One region of the Enterococcus sp. LJL51 genome, then DNA from elsewhere that is predicted to be linked to it. Evidence: predicted binding sites of a transcription regulator. Region 1 holds the regulator's gene; each other region holds the start of a gene.
The links. Region 1 encodes CtsR, which represses protease genes until heat stress. Its sites were predicted from a motif close to TTGGTCAAAAAAGGTCAAANA; they were not measured.

Region 1 (7,113 bases):
AGTCGGCTGGTACTATATTTTTCCATAAACTCAGACATATCCACCCGAATCAGGGCATCTTCACTGCCAAACATCGTTTCAGCCAATGCTTTCGCCAGCTCTGTCTTTCCTACTCCAGTAGGACCAAGGAACATAAAGGAACCAATCGGCCGATCCGGATCCTTCAGACCGCTTCGTGCCCGGCGAATTGCTCTGGAAACGGCTTGAACTGCTTCATCTTGTCCAACAACACGATGGTGAAGAATTGATTCGAGCTCCATCAATCGTTCACTCTCTTTTTTCTCCAGCTGCTGCAGCGGCACGCCTGTCCATTGAGAAACCACTGCTGCAACATCTTCATCTGTTACTCTATTTGTATAACCTGATGCTTCTTTTTGCTCCAGCAGCAACAAATTCTCCAGTTTCTGCATCAGTTTCTTTTCCTTCATCCGCAGTCTCGCTGCACTTTCAAAGGACTGTTCCAGAATAGCTTCTTCCTTTTCATCTGACAGTTCCTGAATCTCTGTACGCAAATGATTAATTTCTGAAGGTTCATCCGCCAAATCCAAACGAACTTTAGCTGCTGACTCATCCATCAAATCAATCGCTTTGTCCGGCAATTGCCGTGAATTGATGTAGCGGACAGAAAGCTGTACTGCTGCATGCAGTGCTTCATCAGTAATCTCAACCCCATGATGAGCCTCATATCTGGACCGTAGTCCCTTCAAAATCTCAATAGCTTCTTCCGGTGTTGGCTCATCAATCTGCACACGAGCAAAACGTCTTTCCAAAGCAGAATCTTTTTCGATATATTTTTGATATTCATCTAGGGTTGTTGCACCAATCGTCTGTAGTTCGCCTCGAGCCAATGCCGGCTTTAAAATATTGGAAGCATCAATTGCTCCTTCAGCACCGCCGGCACCAATTAACGTATGAAGCTCATCGATAAACAGGATTACCTGACCGTCTTGATAAATTTCGTCGATGACTTTTTTCAATCGATCTTCAAACTCGCCACGGTACTTAGTCCCGGCTACCAGTGCACCCATATCCAACATCATCAGACGTTTTTCCTGCATAGCCTGAGGAACCTCTCCATTAACTATCTTCTGTGCCAGACCTTCAGCAATTGCTGTTTTACCTACACCTGGTTCACCAACCAGTACAGGATTATTTTTAGTTCTTCTACTTAAAATCTGAATCAGTCTTCTTACTTCATCTGAACGGCCAACAACTGGATCAAGGTTCTTTTCTCGAGCCAATTTCGTTAAATCTCTAGCAAGCGAATCTAGTGTAGGTGTACCGCCGCCCTTTTGCGCAGCACCCTTTTGATTTTTCCGTTTGTTGCCAGACATCGCCATCTGTGGGTCATTAATACCAATTTTTTTCATAAGCAGCTGCCGAACCTTGATTAGGCTTAAACCTAAATTTACTAGAATTCGTGAAGCTAATATATCTTCATCACGCAACAACCCCAGCAGCAAATGCTCTGTCCCAATATTCGGAGCACCTAAGCGTTTAGCTTCTTCTCCAGAGTAAGCAAAAATTTGCTTCGCCCGAGGTGAATAAGGTAGATAAATCCCTTTTGGATAGGATTTTGCCATTCCGTACCCCATCAAGTGTTCAATTTCCTCGCGAATATCATTTTTGTCTACATTCAACTGGCGCAGTGTTTTGCCGGCAATACCTTTCGGCTCAATTACTAATGCCAGCAGCAAGTGTTCTGAGCCAACCGACTGATGCTTGAAATATTTTGCCTCTTCCTGTGCAATAGCCAAAACGGCTTTAGCGCTATCTGTAAATAACTCATCCATAAACTATTCCTCCTCATAGCTCAGACGCTCCAAAAAAGCATACATTAACTGAGCACGTAAAAAATCTTCCTGTGCGCCAAATTTTCCCAGCACATTTTTTCCCAAAGCAGCAAGCATCAAATTGCCTTCCTTCTTCGTCACTACTTCTTCTTCATATAATTTCTGCACAAAAACCAATGCGTCTTTCTCTGATAGCTGATCACCAATGAATTGCTCCATCTGCTTAAGCAGCTGTGTACTGTCAGATAGCTGAACCTTGGCAATTCGGATATAGCCGCCTCCACCTCGTTTACTTTCAACAGAATATCCCCGCTGAATGGTAAAACGAGTATTAATTACATAATTTATCTGGGAAGGGACACAATTGAATAAATTGGCCATCTCGGCACGTCGAATCTCAATCTTACTGCTATCTTCTAGTATCTTTTTCAAATAGGCTTCAATCAGATCAGAAGTGTTCTTATTGTTCATGACATTATCCTTCTCCCTTGACTAATACTGACCATAATTATATCGTTTTTGTACAAGTAAATAAAGAAGAAAGCTTATACTTTATTGAAAAATCAAAGGATTTTCAACAAATAATTCACATTTTCAGTATTGACCTTGGAGTTTACTCTAATGTTATGATGAAATCAGGAGGAAAACAACATGACCACTGAATGGACAATCAACGAGATTGCTAAACTGACAAACCTTTCGAAAGACACTATCCGGTATTATGAAAAAGAAAAACTGATTACACCTAAACGCAGCGACAACAATTACCGCATCTATTCAAAAGAAGAGCTGTTCAAGCTAAAATATATCGCTGTAATGAAATATGCCCGCTTTTCTCTAAAGGAAATCAACACCTTCATGCTGCTCTTTGACCAGGAGCTTTCTGAAGACTGCAACCAGCAGGGTAAAACTTTACTAGAGAAAAAAATTAGCGATTTAGAGAGAGCCGTGCGCCATTATCAGGCAATTCTACAGCTGTTAAAATCCCCTATACGGATGACTTTCAGCAGTTGAAACAGCACTTGGAAAATAGCGGCACTGATCACTCTTTAGATAGTTTTATTGAAAAATTATTTGAAGAAATCAAGGAGGAAACATATGAAAACAATTTATCATTCCACTGAAGAATCACTGCAGCTGATTACGATGCCGCGGATATTTCCTATAAATTGCTACATTATTTTAGAAAAAGACTACTGTGTACTAATCGATTGTAGTAAACAAGGGATGGCAGAACCCATCATTAAAGCGGTAGAGGATACCGGCAAACCTTTGAAGTATATCATTCTGACCCATGCACAAGCCGATCATACTGGAGATATCAATAAAATAAAAAATTATTTTCCAAAAGCAAAAGTCTGCATTGGTGCACAAGAATTTTCAGATAGTAAAACAGGCGTGAGAAATATCCATCTACCGATAGAACCGGAGCTGCTGCTGAAGCACAAAGATGTCTTAGGAAGCTTAGTTGTATATGAAACGCCTGGCCATACCAATGGATCAATTTCATTGATTGATACACGGAGTCTTTCAAGCTACGTAGGTGATTTAATTCAAACTAGGGGCGGAGCTGCTATTTCCGGAGATTTGCGCTGGCGTTTTCCTTTTCCAGCTTTTGCTACTGTAGATAAGCAGGCAGCTGTTGATTCAGTCAAAAGTCTATACGCAGATTATACAATTTACAAAACTTTTTGCGGACATGGCCCTGTATTGGTTCCCACACATAATGAAATTACTCAGTTAATTAAACGGGCTGAACAAAAAATATAATACAAAAGAAAGCTGTGACATAGAAATAAGCTCATTTTTCCCAACACGCTCTACACATAAAAAAACCTCATACGAAGCCTATTTTCAGCTTTGTATGAGGCTTTTTTTAGTTTTTATTAATTATAAAGCAACCTATCTTACAGCGATTACTTCAATTTCTACTAACCCGTTATTAGGTAATGCTCCTACCTGAAAAGCACTGCGGGCTGGAGCCTCTTCTGTAAAGAATTCACTATAGACTTGATTCATCTCCTGAAAATCAGCAATGTCCTTCAACAGTACTAGTGTCTTTACTACGTCCTTCATCTCCAAACCCAACTCTGACAACAGCAGCTGTACGTTTTCTAAAGCAAAGCGAGTTTGAGCATTAATATCTGCGCCCATTTCCTTTGTACGATGATTGATTCCCAGTTGTCCTGAAAGATAGACTGTTTCTCCTTGGGCCGCCACACCATGAGAATAGGGTCCTAATGCGCTTAATTTATCTGAATTATGCGTTTTCTTCATTTTTTACTTCCTTTCCATAGGCTTGGTCTAAAGCCTGACGAATATCTTCTACAATCGACATAGGAGCTTCCAGTCCAACATACATTCGAATATGTGATGGAGAAAGACCACGTTTTTTCACAGCTTCTAGATTACTTCCTTTAAATACTGGTAAAGCCAAGCTTTCAAAGCCGCCCCAGCTAACCCCAATTGTAACGACCTTTAATGCATTGACAAATGTTTTCAAATGATCAAAGTCCGTATCCTGTAAATCAATCGCAAACAATGAGCCGTATCCTTTAAGATATTTATCAGCCAGCTGTTTTTGCTCCCCTTCAGCAAGGTACGGATGATAGATTTTACTAATACGGTGATCTTTACTTAAACAATCTAAAACCGTTTTAATTGCTTTTGTCTGATGAGCCATCCGTACAGCTAACGTACGTAACCCACGGATAGCCAGCCATGAATTAAACGGACTGTTGACTGCTCCTAAAGCCTGATGCCCTTTTTCGAATATCTCGTCCACCAGCTGTTCTGAGCCTACCACAGCGCCTGCAACGATGTCCGAATGCCCGCCGATATATTTGGAGCAGGAATGAATAACAACGTCCACACCGTAATCTAACGGGTGCTGGAACAGTGGTGATGCCCACGTATTATCGATAACTGTATAGGCTCCCTGCTTTTTCGCCAGCTCAGTAATTTTTTCCATATCTAAAAGCTCGAACTTTTGAGAAGATGGGCTCTCAAAATAGATGAGCTTTGTATTCTCCTGAATGTGTTCTTCAACCTCAGCTGTTGTCGCTACATCAATTTTTGTCAGCTCTACGCCAAACTTTCCCATATCCTGCATGAATGAGAGTGACTCTCCATAGATTGTATTCACCATTAACACATGATCTCCCTGTGCCAGTAACGTAAACAGCGTTGCAGATATTGCCCCCATCCCTGATGAAAAGACCTTACACTTCTCTCCACCTTCAAGTTGAGCAATTTTCTTTTCCAATATCTCAGTTGTTGGATTTGTTCCGCGCGTATATACGTAATTATTCTTTTCATCTACGCTGGCTGCCATGAATTCTTCATAGGTTGGAAAGAAAAAGGACGAGGTTTGAACAATTTCCGGAGTCATTGCATGATAAGCCTTTCCCGTTGTCTTTTCTACCTCACAGCAAATATTTTCATAATACTCATTCATATCATTATTTCCTTCTTTCCTTAAAGTGAATCGGGAATTTCGTGTGCTTCCTCTTTCTTGTACTGATTATCCAATGCTTTCACAAACGGATAGAATATGGCTACACAGGCTACCACCGAAACAATCTGAGTAACGGCTCCCTGCCACTGGCCAACTAGAAATCCAGAGAAAATAAACGGTGTTGCCCACGGTGCTTGAATATTAGTAAACATTGGCATAAAACCTATCTTCATTGATACAAGCGCTATTAAAACAGAAACAATAGGTGCAATAGTAATTGGAATTAAAATCAGCGGATTAAAGATAACCGGCAAACCGAAAATTAGCGGCTCATTAATATTGAAAAACGCAGGAACAAAAGAAATTTTTGACATTGCTTTCATCCGTGAAGAGCGTCCTACAATCGCCATTGCAATCGCTAACCCAATCGTACAGCCGGCACCACCTATTGTGGCGAATTGATCCAGCATCTGAACCGTACCGAAATTGCCATTTTCAGCAGTTAGTTTACCTAGTTCAGCTAGCGCCTGATTCTTATCAGCATTTGCATAAAGAATCGGATACAGCATAGAATTGATAACTGTTGGATGGATACCAAACCACCATAGCAAACCATTCAAACCCGCTACCACAATAATTGCAAACGGTGTTCCCACAAGTCCTTGCAGCGGAGCCTGTATCACCGCATAAATCAGTTCTGGGAAAGAATCAGCCAAGACTACACCTACCCCATTAATAATTAGTGAGACACCCACAACAAAGATTCCCGGCAACAAAGCGCTAAAAGCCTGACTCACCATAGTAGGCACGCTCTCCGGCATCCGGATAATCAGATTCTTCTTTACACAGAAACGGGTAATTTCAACAGAAAGAATCGACATGATAATCGCAGTAATAACTCCTTGCGTACCAAGCCAGTTAAATGACAGAACCCGCCCGACAACTTCTCCAGACTCAGCAACCACTGTCTTAGGTAAAACCACCACATAGGCTACCAGACCTAAAACCAGCGAAGTCAATCGATCCATGTCATAGCTCTCCGCCAGTTTATAAGACATCGTGCCGGCAAAAATAATCCCCATCATATTAAACGTAGCCCGGTAAGCAGGGGAGATAAAATCCATCCAGCCTGTGCCAAAAATCCCTGCCATGAACTCTTCGTAACCGGATACAGGAAAATCCGTAATTAGCATAAAAATCGAACCAATAATTGTTAACGGCATAATTGCAAAAAAACCATTTCTAAGTGCCTGAAAATATCTCAAATTCGTTATTTTAGATACCTTCGGGACTAATGTCGCTTCAACCCAACCAGTGAGTTTTTCCATTTGAATCTCCTCCCAAAAATGAAAAAATTTATTATGAATTCATCTTATTTCCATTTCAATTTTAAGTAAATAGCAGCCCTTCACTCTGTAACTATGTTTCATAAATAACTAGAATAAGGTATACTGATGGCGAAACAAAGTTTCTTTATACTATCAAGTGGGTGATCTTATGAATTTAATTGAAGAACTGCAACAGGAAAAAAAATTTACTTTTAATGAACGCTTGATTATTGAGTTTGTTCTTGCTCATGCTGAACGAGTACTTCATATGTCTATCTATGAACTGGCAGAAGCTACCAGCTCCTCCACCTCTACAATTGTCCGCCTATGCAAAAAAGCCGGCAGCAGCGGCTTTAAAGAGTTTAAAATAAGACTTTCCCGGGATTTAGAACTACATTATCAAAATATTCGTAATATTGATGCTAATATGCCCTTTCGTTCAGGTGACTCTGACATTGTAGTCGCAAAAAAAATTGCCCAGCTTACAGAAGAATCTATTCAATCTACACAAATCCTATTAACCGAAGCAGAGCTT
Region 2 (7,113 bases), on a different contig from region 1:
GAGACAGAAGCACTGTACGCTGCAATTATTGATGTTTTGGCAAGGGCTGTTGAAGCTGGGGGGACAACGATTCGAAGCTATTTAAATGCCTTAGGCGAGGCTGGGAAATTTCAGATATCTCTTCATGCATATGGGCAAACTGGAGAGCCTTGTCTACGCTGCGGCACTCCGATTCAAAAAATCAAAGTTGCTCAACGCGGTACTCATTTTTGTCCCACATGCCAAAAGCTGAAAGGAATGAAGTAGCATGAGCTTAATTTTGGGTCTGACCGGCGGAATCGCAACAGGTAAAACGACCGCCGTGAAAGTGTTTAAAAGAAATGGTTTCCCTGTTGTGGATTCTGATCAGATTGCCCGGCAGGTTGTTGAGCCTGAAACCCCAGGACTTAAAGCAGTGACAGCCGTTTTTGGCGAAGAAATATTAAACGAAGACGGCACGTTGAACCGCAAAAAGCTGGGGCGTTTGATTTTTTCAAATGATAAAAAACGAGCGTTGCTGGATGATACCCTAGCCCCCTTTTTACAAGAGCAGATTAGTCAAGCGATTAAAGCTGCTGCTGAGACAAGTCAACTGGTGATTGCGGATATTCCTTTGCTTTATGAGAAGAACTATGAAGATTCAGTGGATAGGATTGCAGTTGTTTATATCCCTGAACAACTACAGGTTACGCGATTAGCAGCGAGAGATGCTATCTCAGAAGTAGAAGCATGCCAGCGCATGAACAGCCAACTGCCTATTGAGGAAAAGAAAAAGAGAGCGGATATCGTTTTTGACAATCAGGGAACCGTTGAAAAATTGGAAAGACAGATTCTGAATTGGCTAAAAGATGAGCGGCTAATTTAAAAGATGACTAAAGAGAGATTGAGGGAGCTGCTAAACTGTAGTTCTCTTATTTATTTGTTTGAATTAAATAGGCGTAAAGCTTGTTTTTTATTTAATAATTGTAGTTTCAAACAACATAGCGGTGCAGTATCATGTTAAAATGTTGGTACGCGATGAAGGGTTTTTATTCTCACCACATTTCGTGTTATAATATAACTACTAACTTAAATGAAAATTGAGGTGATCACTATGCGTTGTCCTAGATGCCATCATAATAATTCTCGGGTAATTGACAGTCGTCAGGCTGATGACGGGAGAGCTATCCGTAGACGAAGAGAATGTGAAAACTGTCATAACCGATTTACAACGTTTGAACGAATTGAAGCTGCTCCGTTACTTGTTATTAAGAAAAACGGTGATCGTGAAGAATTCAATAGAGATAAAATTTTAAGAGGACTTATCCGTTCAGCGGAAAAGCGTCCTGTTGCGATGGAACAAATGGTAAAAATTGTTGATAATGTTGAGAATAGAGTGCGTGAACTAGGTGAAAATGAAGTTTCAACTACATTAATTGGTGAGTTCGTAATGGAGGATCTGGTTATGCTGGATGAGATTGCCTATATTCGCTTTGCTAGTGTTTATCGTCAGTTTAAAGATATGAGTGTCTTTTTGAAGGAGCTCCAGGAAATTGTTGATAAAGCACAATCAGAAAAAAATGATACGGAGAATGAATAAGGAGGTCTTTCCGTGAAAAATAACAGGAAAGAAATCCAACCGAAAGATATCTTTAGTGTGCTGGTTAGTCAGCCGTTGTCGGATCAGGAAAAAGAAATCCTACTATTTTTATACCAGCCGATTGTTGGAGCCAATGCATTTAGCTTGTATTTGACACTTTTGGGAGAAGTTTCTGCTGCTGGATTAAGTGAAATAAGTTTTCACCGGGAGCTGATTATGCAGCTGGATCTTGGCAGCAGGCAGCTGGAAGAAGCTCGAGCGAAGCTGGAAGGAATCGGCTTACTCGATACATTTGTGAAAACAGATAGTGAGCTGGGAATCACCTATGTATATCGGTTAAATCATCCTGAGAGTATAGAACGTTTTTTTAAAGATGAAATTTTGACCTTAACCTTACTTAATCGGGTAGGAAAAAAGAAATTTGAACAGTTGTTTGAACGCTTTCAGCCAAAGTATACAGCTTTAGCGGGTTATGAAAACATTTCTTCCACTTATAGAGAGGTATACTCTTTTAAGGAAGAACAGCTAGTTTCAGAACATAAGCTGCTTCACGCTTTAAAGCAATCCTTTGAAGATCCTGTATCGGGTCGGCCGTTGACTGCGGTGAACCAGCAGCAGTTTGACTGGGCATTTTTTGTCAGTCAGGTGGAGCGTTTTGGAATAAAAATTCCGCAGAATTCTCAGCAAGTTAAAGAAGCAGTCTATACATTGAATAGCTTGTATGGTCCTGATGAGCTGGAACTCGCTGAATTTGCTAAAGAAACATTTGACTACCATACGAGTGAAATTGACACCAAAGCATTGAAAGCAGCAGTTCATAAGCACTATGAGGAGCAGCGTAAACAAGCTGAACCTCAGGTGCGAAGAAATGAGCAGGCCGCTTTAACAGAAGAGGAGCAACGGACGTATCGGTTTAACTCACTAAAAAAAGATGGCTTTTCAGATGACGATATACGGACGATTATTGATAGTGAAACCATTCCACCGTTAAAATATCTAGCTGCAGTAAAAGAGCAGCTGGGCGGTTTTGAAATTGCACAGGAAAAATATATCATTGAATATCTGATTAAGAGATCGGGCTTGCCTAATAGCGTGATTAATATTTTAATTTCTTATGTGTTAATCATTCAAAAACAAGCCACGCTAAAAGCGGAGTATGCTTATACAATTGCTAACGACTGGGCAAAAAAAGAAATTTTTTCTCCGGAAAAAGCAATGGAGTATTTAAAAAATAAGCAAACTGAAAATCAGAATAAACGAAAAAAACGCGAATATACTAGCGGCTACCGGCAAAATCCTGTCCGAAAGGAAGAACTGCCTGATTGGGTAGACAATCCTGTTCCAGAGGAAAAGTTATCTAAAGAAGCACAGGAAAAACTAGATAGAGAAATGGAAGAATTCTTAAGGAGAAGAGGTGAACGATAGTGGAAGATGTAGGAAAAGAAATGTCAAAAATCATCCGGCAAAGACAACTGAATGAACGATTCAATGAGCTGGTTCACTCGGTGATGGAAGATCCGGATGTCAAACAATTTATTAGTGACCATCGGGATCAGCTAACAGATGAGGACATTCAAAAAAGCTATTCGAAGCTCTATGAGTTTGTTCAGGAAAAGAAGAAGTTTCAATTGAACGATCCCAATATGATAGCTCCGGGCTATGAGCCAAAATTAACTCTGAACTTCCATTACATCGATGTCACATATATCCCAACAGAATTGCTTTTGGCCAAGCAGAAGGAAGAGGAAGTCCGCAGACGGGTTAGTGCAATGACCATGCCGAAGGATATACGGAATGCGACGTTTGCAAAATTTGACCGGTCATCAAGCGGACGCTTTGAAGCCCTAAGCGAAGCAACAAAGTTTATTGATGCCTATGTCAATAATCCTAAGGAATTTCATCGGGGATTGTATCTGCAAGGGACATTTGGTGTGGGAAAATCATATCTTTTGGGAGCTATTGCTAATGATTTAGCGAAAGATGGTTTTTTAACAACAATCATTCATTTTCCTACATTTACGGTAGAGATGAAGCAGGCAATCGCAAAGGATTTGGTGGGTGAAAAACTGAACGCAGTTAAGAAAGCCCCAATTCTGATGATTGATGATATCGGTGCAGAATCGATGACCAGCTGGATTAGAGATGATGTTCTAAGTGTAATACTTCAATACCGTATGCAGGAACAGCTAGTTACCTTCTTTTCTTCAAACCTTGACATGAAAGGGCTGGAAAGCCATCTTACAATTTCTCAAAGAGGTGAGCAAGAACCGCTGAAGGCGAAGCGGCTGATGGAGCGGATACGTTATTTGGCAAAAGAAATTACGCTGAGCGGACAAGACCGAAGAAACGGTTAACTCAGCTGACAGAACAAACGGCAGACTGTATAAACTCATTTATTTTCTCAAAATTTTACCAATGAGGATGTATAGTCTGTTTGCTTACTTTCAAATAACATGTATGAGTATGTATGGAGGAATTTTTGGATGAAAAAAATAAAATTGATTGCATGTATAGTGGGTACCGTATTACTTTTAGCTGCGTGTGGTACTGGCAGTGATAAATCAAAAGAAAGCAGTGAGGCTAACATGTCTGATCACTCAACAAATGATAAGACTGCAGAGCAATCTGATGAAACAAGCGCATCATCAAATATACAAGGAACACAATCTGTTTTTACAGGAGTGCTGACCACGGGTGCTGCTGAAACAGACGGTACTGTCCGTATTACCTTAACATCTGTTGAAGCAGTAGAAGACCCTGAAACGATTTTACCAATGATGGAATCAGATGGCGTTATTTTAAATGCTGGAGAAAATCAGCTGGCACAAGGGCTGACTTTGAATGAACTGCAGGAAGGGGATAAAATCCGTTTCACCTTAACAGGACTGCCAATTATGACTATGTCGATTCCACCGCAAATTCCGGGGAACTCGATTAAACAAATCGAAAAAGTATAGTGCATGTTTGGAACGAGCTCTTACAGCTTGAGAAACTAGCAGATGCTAAGATACCTTTCAGGGGATTTAGGTAATAAGAAAAATGCTTTTCAAATAACAGGAAATACAAATGCTTTTCATTCGAGGCTGTTAGATTTCTGTTTTAACCTTCTTTGGAATATGTTTTGAAATAAAGAGTGAATGAAATACACCTCCTAAGTTAGACCAGAAAATCTAACTTAGGGGGTTTTTAGTGTCTAAATGGGGACGGCTGATTAACTTGGGTTATTGTAGTATGTAGTTCGTTCTAAGGGCTGATTTTTTTATGTAAAAACTCTGGTAAGATTCTAGTGGAAGTGACTAACTAAAGAGTATGAAAAAAAGTCAGTAAAAATCACTGTTTTTAGTTTGACCTTTACTGACCAATTAGCTATAATTTAACTATAAGCATTCGTTATCTTTGTCTTTTAGTTATGGGAGATTCATAATAGAAGCGAGGATATATAAATAGATTATTACTGTTATAGGAGGAAAGAATTAATGAAAATAGAAAAAATGACTACGACATTGCAAGAAGCCGTTGCTGAAGCTCAACAAATTGCGGTAACACGTCGTCACCAGGAAATAGATATTGCTCACTTATGGAAAATCTTATTGCAGCCAAACCATTTTGGACGTAACTTTTATACAGATGCAGGACTGGATGTTGCTGGATTTGAGCATGAAGTTGATCGAGCTTTGGATGAGTATCCAGTTGTTCAAGGCGGTAATGTCCAGTATGGGCAAACAATGAGCCAAAATTTATTCAGTCTTTTAAATGAAGCAGATCAACTGCGGATTAGCTTTCAAGATGAGTTTTTATCAACTGAAATTGTGGTGCTTGCATTGATGAAGCTGAAAAATTATCGGTTGACTAAATACTTGGTAAGTCAAGGAATTACAGAAAAGGAATTGAGAAAAAATATCGAAGATATGCGGGGTGGAGATCGAGTGACCTCTCAAAGTCAGGAAGAACAATACAAAGCGCTGGAAAAATATGGGGTTGATTTAGTTCAACAGGTGAAAAGCGGAAAGCAGGACCCTATCATCGGACGAGATGAAGAAATTCGGGACGTTATTCGAATTCTTTCGAGAAAAACAAAAAATAATCCAGTGTTAATCGGTGAACCGGGTGTTGGTAAGACAGCGATTATCGAAGGATTAGCTCAGCGGATTGTACGCAAGGATGTACCGGAAAATCTAAAGGATAAAACAATTTTTTCTTTAGATATGGGTGCCTTAATTGCTGGGGCAAAATTCCGTGGAGAATTTGAAGAACGGCTAAAGGCAGTGCTAAAAGAAGTCAATAAAAGCGATGGTCGAATTATCCTTTTCATTGATGAAATTCATAATATAGTAGGTGCTGGTAAAACAGAAGGCAGCATGGACGCCGGCAATCTGTTGAAACCAATGCTAGCTCGGGGTGAGCTACATCTGATTGGTGCAACCACACTAGATGAATACCGTCAGTACATGGAAAAGGATAAAGCATTGGAACGTCGTTTCCAGAAAGTATTGGTAAAAGAACCTACTGTTGAAGACACTATCAGTATTCTACGGGGGCTGAAGGAACGATTTGAAATCCACCATAGCGTAAATATTCATGATAACGCACTTGTTGCAGCTGCAACTTTGTCTGACCGCTATATCACTGACCGTTTTCTGCCGGACAAAGCCATTGATTTAGTTGATGAAGCGAGTGCGACGATTCGCGTTGAAATGAACTCAATGCCTACCGAACTGGATCAGGTAACACGCCGTCTGATGCAGCTGGAAATTGAAGAGGCAGCTTTAAAGAAGGAATCAGATGATGCCAGCAGGAAGCGTCTAACACATCTTCAAGAAGAACTGGCTGAACTGAGAGAAGAAGCGAACAATATGAAGCTGCAATGGGAAACAGAAAAAGATGAAGTAAATGCGGTTAGTAATAAAAGAGCTGAAATTGACAAAGCAAAGCATGAGTTGGAGGATGCAGAAAATAATTATGATTTAGAACGTGCTGCAGTTCTACGTCATGGGACAATTCCAGAGCTTGAAAAAGAATTGAAAGACTTGGAAGCAAAAAATCTGGATAATCATGTAAAAATGGTGCAGGAATCAGTTACTGAAAATGAAATTGCCCAAGTTGTCGGACGATTGACTGGCATCCCGGTAACCAAGCTGGTTGAAGGGGAACGGGAAAAACTGATGAAGCTGAATGAAACTCTTCATAAACGGGTAATCGGGCAGCATGAAGCAGTTGATGCTGTGAGCGACGCGGTGATTCGCTCAAGAGCAGGTCTACAGGATCCTAATCGTCCATTAGGTTCGTTCCTGTTTCTAGGACCGACTGGTGTGGGTAAGACAGAACTTGCCAAAGCATTGGCAGAAAATCTGTTTGATTCTGAAGATCATATGGTACGGATTGATATGAGTGAATATATGGAGAAACATAGTGTTTCTCGTCTAGTAGGTGCTCCTCCAGGATATGTAGGCTATGAAGAAGGGGGACAACTGACTGAATCAGTCCGCAGAAACCCTTACACCATTGTATTACTGGATGAAATAGAAAAGGCTCACCCAGATGTGTTTAATATCTTG
Region 3 (7,113 bases), on a different contig from region 1:
ATCGGCTCAGCTAGTATCTCATTTTTTTTAACATCCCGATAAGAAACTACCATCTGCTCTAAATCAGTTATCCAATAACTAATCCCCGCTTTTCCGGCGAGCTGACAGAAGCCCTCAAAATCAATCATACCTGCCTGAGCCTTTGTCACAGCTGCCTTTATGCCTGAAGCTGAAGGCTGTTCTGCAACAGTTTTAGCAACACCGTTCATTCGCAAATCAATAGTTGAATTTTCATCATAGTAGCGGTAGACTCCTTCTTCTACAAAGTAATCATATCGCTTGACCCCTAGATTCTTAAAGCGCTGAATCAACAAAGCAAAACCTCCTGCATTTTCCTCTTGATTCACAGCATTTTCAATATCTTGATAATTCAATGTCATTGCTACTCCTCCGATGCTTTTCATCCTATTGAAGCATATTTTGATTTTGTCAGCAATTATTCCGTATTAAAACCAATTATCCAGCTGCCGTTTTATCCGAAAAAAAGAGTCCGGGACATAAACAAAATCCCAGACTTTTGACATCCCTAAAACCGAATAAACGGTATTCCAAAAGCAGCTTTCTCGGAGCTGAACACTTTTGTAACAACCTCTGCAGCCATATATCTACTTTGTTCTTCACTTCATTGAGCTTAATTAGGCTTGCTATTCCCCGCCAGTAATAGCGTTCCAAATCCCAGTAAAGAAGCTCTTAATATGCTCCCACACACCTTTTGATTTCTCTTGGAGCTGTTCCTTAGCTTTGGTTAAGTCCAGTTCTCCTACGAAATCCTCAAAAATATTCTTGTCTTTCATGTCGCTCATTAAGGTAGTCAACTCAGTTACCTGATCTGAGGTCATCACATCTTCTATTCCTTGACTCTTCAAAGCCTTTTCTACAGCTTCCTGGATATCTTTTTGAGTTAACGTCTGACCATCGGCTGTTTTAGCTGCCAATTCCGTTTTGGCTTGTTCCTGTGCAGCATTTAACGCTTCATCTGTATAGCCGTCCTTTTCTTTATTTTCTTCAGTGATTTTAGAGAGTACGTCCATTTCGTCCTGAGCGACCTCTACACGGTCTCTGTTGATTATTCCGCCTGATTCTTCAACAATCTTATAGACGCCGGCTAACGCGCCGGAACCGTCGATTGGCACGGCCGAAGCAACTGTCAGTTTCGCATCAGAAATTCCTGCTGTTAAAGCGGCATTTTGATACTGTGCAGCAGTAATTCTAGTGATATTCTCAGGTGTGGCAATATCCACAGTAATCCCCGAGCCCTTCTGCTCCGTCTCCATACGCACAGAACTATAAACAGCCCATTCCGCATTGAATCCCCCATCGGGAATAAAGCTCATCAAATCCTGACCATTAGTTGTATAGATTGGGGTTTCTCCTTTTATACCAAGCTTCTCCAGTGTGTAGTCCTGCTGTTCCTTTGTCAGAGCATTTCCCAATGCAACAGCATTAATCTGCAGCGCTTCTTCAGAGCTGCTGGAGGTCTCAGTCGTACTTGAGCTCTCTGTTGCTGCTCCAGTACTTTCTTCTGTTGCTAAAGCCGTTTTTCCGTTATATAAACCGACAGATAATAAAAGCATCGCCAAAGCGATTGCACTGATTTTTTGTTTACGTTTCATAGTAGTCCTCCTAAAAATTTTACTGGCTTTCACTATACAGCAAGAAGATTAGTTATTTGTTAAGAATAAATCATTTTAATAAAATTTTATTGTGTTGAATCTTAAAAATCGCTCTAATTGAATACAAAAAATCATTACCTAGTCAGAGTGAATCTGTCTAGGTAATGATTTAAATATGACTTATTTTGTGTATTCTTCAACCAATTCAACGACTTCTTCCATAGTATCACACTCGTTAAGAGCACGATCCGCTAGTTCAGCCATCTTAGTAGTATCCAAACGTTTCATCAAACTGCGAGTTTTCAGGATTGATGTTGCGCTCATAGAGAATTCATCCAGTCCCATACCAACTAATAGAGGTACAGCTGTTTGATCTCCTGCCATCTCTCCACACATACCAGCCCATTTTCCTTCAGCGTGTGCTGCATCAATAACGTTTTTAATCAAACGTAGAATTGATGGGTTATATGGTTGGTACAAGTAAGAAACTCGTTCATTCATACGGTCAGCAGCCATTGTATACTGAATCAAATCATTTGTTCCAACACTGAAGAAGTCAACTTCTTTAGCAAATTTGTCAGCAATCACTGCTGCTGCAGGAATCTCAATCATGATACCAACTTGAATCGTATCAGAAACTGTGCTTCCTTCACTTACTAATTTTTGTTTTTCTTCATCAAAGATTTTTTTCGCTGCTCTGAATTCTTTCAGAGTAGCAACCATTGGGAACATGATTCGCAGATTACCATGAACTGAAGCACGAAGCAACGCACGCATTTGTGTACGGAACATATCGTCTCCTTGTTCAGATAAGCTGATACGCAATGCACGGTAACCTAAGAATGGATTCATTTCATGAGGCAGCTGCAGGTAAGGAAGCTCTTTGTCTCCGCCGATATCCATCGTACGAACAACAACTGGCTTGCCATCCATGCCTTCAAGAACAGCTTTATATGCTTCGTACTGATCCTCCTCTGTTGGGAAATCAGGTGAATCCATATACAAGAATTCTGTACGGTATAAACCAATCGCTTCACCGCCATTATTATGAACACCTTCTAAATCTTTTGGTGTACCAATGTTGGCAGCTAACTCAAAATGTTTGCCGTCAGCAGTTTCTGTTTTTGCATTTTTCAGCTTTTCCCACTCGGCTTTCAGGTCAGCGTATGCTTTCCCTTTAGCTTCAAAGTCAGCCTTTTCTGCATCTGTAGGATCTAAAATCACATCTCCATCAATACCGTTAACAGCTAAAATGTCGCCGGCTTTAACTTTAGCAGTGATTTCCATTGTTCCCACGATTGCAGGGATTTCCAGTGAACGAGCCATAATCGCTGAATGCGATGTACGTCCGCCAATGTCGGTAACAAAGGCTTTTACATACGTTCTATCCAACTGAGCTGTATCACTTGGAGTTAAGTCATGAGCAACGACGATTACTTCTTCGTTGATCATTGAAGGGTTTGGTAAAGTTACCCCTAGTAAATGTGCTAAAACACGTTTTGCTACGTCGCGGATATCAGCAGCACGTTCCTGCATGTACGCATTATCGTCCATTGCTTCGAACATACCGATATACATATCAGTAACTTCTTTCAAACCGGCTTCAGCATTTACTTTGTTATCTTGAATATTTTGTTTGATCTGTCCGATCATTTCCGGATCAGCCAAAACCATTAAGTGTGCATCAAAAACCTGTGCTTCTTCTTCACCAAGACTTTGTGCTGCCTTTTCTCTGATAGCCTGAAGTTCTACTGTAGATTTTGCTAATGCATCATCTAAACGAGCTTCTTCAGCTGCAGTATCTTCTACAGAAGTTTTGCTGAAAGAAAGGTCTGGTTGTACAAGAAGATAGGCTTTAGCAATTGCAACACCATCACTTGCGGCAATTCCCTTAAGCATCTCAGACATTATTCAGACAATCCTTCTTTTTTCATTGTTTCAACGATTGCAGCAATTGCGTCCGCTTCGTCAACACCGTCTACAGTGATAGTTACGTCAGAGCCTTGGCCTACACCAAGAGACATAACTCCCATGATTGACTTAAGGTTAACTGATTTACCTTTGTACTCTAAGTTAATATCAGAGTTAAATTTGCTTGCAGTTTGTACTAGTAATGTAGCTGGACGTGCGTGAATCCCTGTTTCTGCTACAACGTGAAAGTCTTTCTTTTCCATATGAATCGGTCTCCTTCGTAAGTAAAATATTTTTTTATGTTAGGGTTTTCTTAACAACACAAAAGCGCCTTTGGAACAACCCTTTCAATTTTTAAGATTACCATTTTTTTGATATTGTTACAACTGTTTTCAACGATTTTTTAAGGAATCACGTAAACCTTTTCAAACTATTTAACGAATCGGTAAATAATTTCTCCGTTCAGCCCAGCTTCCCCGATAATTTTAGTCCGATCAGGAAGAACTTTCCAGGCCTCTCTGAATAGATTGAAATCGTTTCTCTCAACGACTATTTCGCTGATTTCCCCCTCTTTCAGCTGCTGAATTCGTTCCTCAAACGGGTTTTCGAACATAGGAAATTTCCACCTCCCTTTTTGAAATCTCTATTATTTTAAATGAAAGCCGCTGATTTGTCTAAACTTGAGATTCTAGCAAGGTTTATTACTTATACATAACGAGTTGAAATACTTGATTCTTCAATAAAACATGCTATAATAATCTCAAAGGTCAATAAAGGTCAGTTGTTTTTTTGACCTTTTATTTGACTGATTTCTTTTAAAAGTGAAAGGACGTGTTTTAGTAGATGATTTGTCAAAACTGTAAGCAAAATGAAGCTACGATTCACTTATATGCAAATGTCAATGGTCAAAGGAAACAGCTGGACTATTGCCAAAGCTGCTATCAAAAATTAAAAGCACAAGCAAATAATACTTCCCCTACGATGTCTCAGGACCCGTTTGGCTTTGGAAGCTTAGATGATTTATACCGCTCTCTTTCTCAGCAAATGCAGCAGGGAGACCGCTTAGGTCAGCAGACGCCGCCAACACAATTTGGCGATGGCAACGGCTTTAACGGACAACCGCCGCGAGGAGGAGGACAAGCTTCCGGCTTACTAGGCGAGTATGGCATCAATATAACTGAAGCTGCCAGAAAAGGCGACATCGACCCCGTAGTCGGACGTGATGACGAAATCAAACGTGTAATTGAAATCCTAAACAGAAGAACCAAAAATAACCCTGTTTTGATTGGTGAGCCTGGTGTTGGTAAAACTGCAGTTGTAGAAGGACTAGCCCAAAAAATAATCGATGGCGATGTTCCTCAAAAGCTGCTTGAAAAAGAAGTGATTCGCTTAGATGTTGCTTCTCTTGTTCAAGGAACAGGTATCAGAGGTCAGTTTGAAGAAAGAATGCAAAAATTGATTGAGGAAATCAAACAAGCGGAAAATGTTATCCTGTTTATTGATGAAGTTCATGAATTAGTTGGTGCCGGAGCAGCTGGTGATGGAAATATGGATGCAGGAAATATCCTGAAGCCGGCACTTGCTAGAGGTGAGCTGCAGATGGTCGGAGCTACTACATTAACCGAATATCGGATTATTGAAAAAGATGCCGCATTAGAACGTAGAATGCAGCCAGTTCGTGTAGACGAGCCTTCAGTAGAGGAAACTATTGCAATTTTGCAAGGACTTCAAAAGCGCTATGAAGATTATCATCATGTGAAATACACTGATGAAGCGATTAAGGCTGCTGCTTATCTTTCCAACCGTTACATTCAAGATCGTTTTCTACCTGATAAAGCAATTGACTTGCTTGATGAGTCTGGTTCAAAAATGAACCTAACAATTCAGATTGCTGATCCAAAAACCATTGAGCGGAAATTAGCGGAAGCAGAACAGCAAAAACAACAAGCCTCTGCCGAAGAAGATTTTGAAAAAGCTGCTTACTACCGTGATCAGATTAACAAGCTGCAGGTTATGAAGGAAAAACAAGTCAGCGATGATGAAATGCCGGTTATCACAGAAAAAGTTATTGAAGCGATTGTTGAGCAGCGGACAGGAATTCCAGTCGGCGAGCTGAAAGAAAAAGAGCAAACACAGCTGAAAAATCTGTCTGATGATTTGAAAGCAAATGTAATCGGGCAAGATGCGGCTGTTGATAAAGTAGCGAAAGCGATTCGTAGAAATCGGGTAGGCTTAGGCAAAAAGAACCGTCCAATTGGCTCCTTCCTTTTTGTTGGACCAACTGGTGTGGGTAAAACTGAGCTGGCTAAACAGTTAGCCTTTGAATTATTCGGTTCAGAAGATACGATGGTCCGCTTTGACATGAGTGAATACATGGAGAAACACAGTGTATCAAAACTGATTGGTTCTCCTCCAGGTTATGTCGGCTATGATGAAGCCGGTCAGCTGACTGAAAAAGTCCGTCGGAATCCTTACAGTCTGATTCTATTGGATGAAATTGAAAAAGCCCATCCGGATGTTCTGCATATGTTCTTACAGATTTTGGATGATGGCCGTTTGACAGATGCTCAGGGACGAACAGTCAGTTTCAAGGATACTATCATCATTATGACTAGTAATGCCGGAAGCGGAAAAATTGAAGCTAATGTCGGTTTTGGTGCTGCCCGTGAAGGCGTAACCCGCTCTATTCTTGGTCAGCTGAATAATTTCTTTACACCAGAATTTTTAAACAGATTTGACGGCATTGTAGAATTCAGTGCATTGAGCAAAGAAGACCTGTTGAAAATTGTCACATTAATGCTGAACGAAGTGAACCAGCTATTGGCTCCGCAAAAGCTTCATATTGAGGTGCCAATCGAGGTGAAGGAAAAACTCGTTGACCTTGGCTATGATCCTGCAATGGGTGCTAGACCATTAAGACGGACCATTCAGGAACAAATAGAAGATGGTATCGCAGAGTACTATTTGGACCATCCCGAAGATACAGCTCTAGCAGCTGAATTAACAGATGAAGACAAGATTATTGTGACAACACAAAAGTCTGCTGCTGAAGAACTTAAAGCAGATGATGCTGTCGATACAAAAACTGAGTAAATAAAGAATAACAGCTCCGTTTATTAGAAAAGAATATACTAAGCCCCAACCTGTCCATAAACAAGACTGATTGGGGTTTTTTTACAAATTAAAGGAAATGGATAAAAAAACAAAAAAATAAACCAATTTTTTATACCTGACCCAAGTTTTATGGTAAAATTTAAGCATAATTCTTTTTATTTGAAAAAAAGCCATTTATAATTAACGTGCGTTATAGTTTACATATTTCGAAGAAAAATAGGAAAGAAATAGAGGTGAGATGTATGAAATTAGTTAATGTTACCAACAGTCACAGAAACTTGGTAAATAAGCAGCTGGAAAATACAGACGCTCAATTTGTCAAAGTATATTCCGCAGGGAATACTACAGTAGTCTACTCTGAAGCAGAAAGCCATGTAGAGATTCTAATTTTGAACCAAAAGCGGGCAATTAGAAAAGCCGAGGCCAACGAAATCTTGAAATTCTTTTTGAAACGCTTGCCGAAAGAATTGGTTCA

Region 2: the regulator CtsR is predicted to act here: its motif matches at 4,900-4,920, upstream of clpB (ATP-dependent chaperone ClpB).
Region 3: the regulator CtsR is predicted to act here: its motif matches at 4,288-4,308, upstream of ACYSNQ_RS11260 (ATP-dependent Clp protease ATP-binding subunit).

Annotation. Positions count from the first base shown of each region.
Region 1 is NZ_JBTXLW010000027.1:1,745-8,857, reverse strand. It holds gene ACYSNQ_RS17170 (ATP-dependent Clp protease ATP-binding subunit) at 1-1,793, opposite strand, end outside; gene ACYSNQ_RS17165 (CtsR family transcriptional regulator) at 1,797-2,264, opposite strand; gene ACYSNQ_RS17160 (MerR family transcriptional regulator) at 2,445-2,807, shown strand; gene ACYSNQ_RS17155 (MBL fold metallo-hydrolase) at 2,892-3,563, shown strand; gene ACYSNQ_RS17150 (RidA family protein) at 3,696-4,070, opposite strand; gene ACYSNQ_RS17145 (trans-sulfuration enzyme family protein) at 4,054-5,250, opposite strand; gene ACYSNQ_RS17140 (PTS sugar transporter subunit IIC) at 5,271-6,578, opposite strand; gene ACYSNQ_RS17135 (MurR/RpiR family transcriptional regulator) at 6,748-7,113, shown strand, end outside.
Region 2 is NZ_JBTXLW010000002.1:15,790-22,902, forward strand. It holds gene mutM (DNA-formamidopyrimidine glycosylase) at 1-246, shown strand, start outside; gene coaE (dephospho-CoA kinase) at 248-844, shown strand; gene nrdR (transcriptional regulator NrdR) at 1,073-1,558, shown strand; gene ACYSNQ_RS02310 (replication initiation and membrane attachment family protein) at 1,571-2,983, shown strand; gene dnaI (primosomal protein DnaI) at 2,983-3,912, shown strand; gene ACYSNQ_RS02320 (hypothetical protein) at 4,042-4,515, shown strand; gene clpB (ATP-dependent chaperone ClpB) at 5,035-7,113, shown strand, end outside.
Region 3 is NZ_JBTXLW010000011.1:72,611-79,723, reverse strand. It holds gene ACYSNQ_RS11285 (DUF1398 family protein) at 1-380, opposite strand, end outside; gene ACYSNQ_RS11280 (DUF1002 domain-containing protein) at 645-1,613, opposite strand; gene ptsP (phosphoenolpyruvate--protein phosphotransferase) at 1,794-3,521, opposite strand; gene ACYSNQ_RS11270 (phosphocarrier protein HPr) at 3,521-3,787, opposite strand; gene ACYSNQ_RS11265 (hypothetical protein) at 3,955-4,137, opposite strand; gene ACYSNQ_RS11260 (ATP-dependent Clp protease ATP-binding subunit) at 4,368-6,617, shown strand; gene ACYSNQ_RS11255 (DUF1827 family protein) at 6,881-7,113, shown strand, end outside.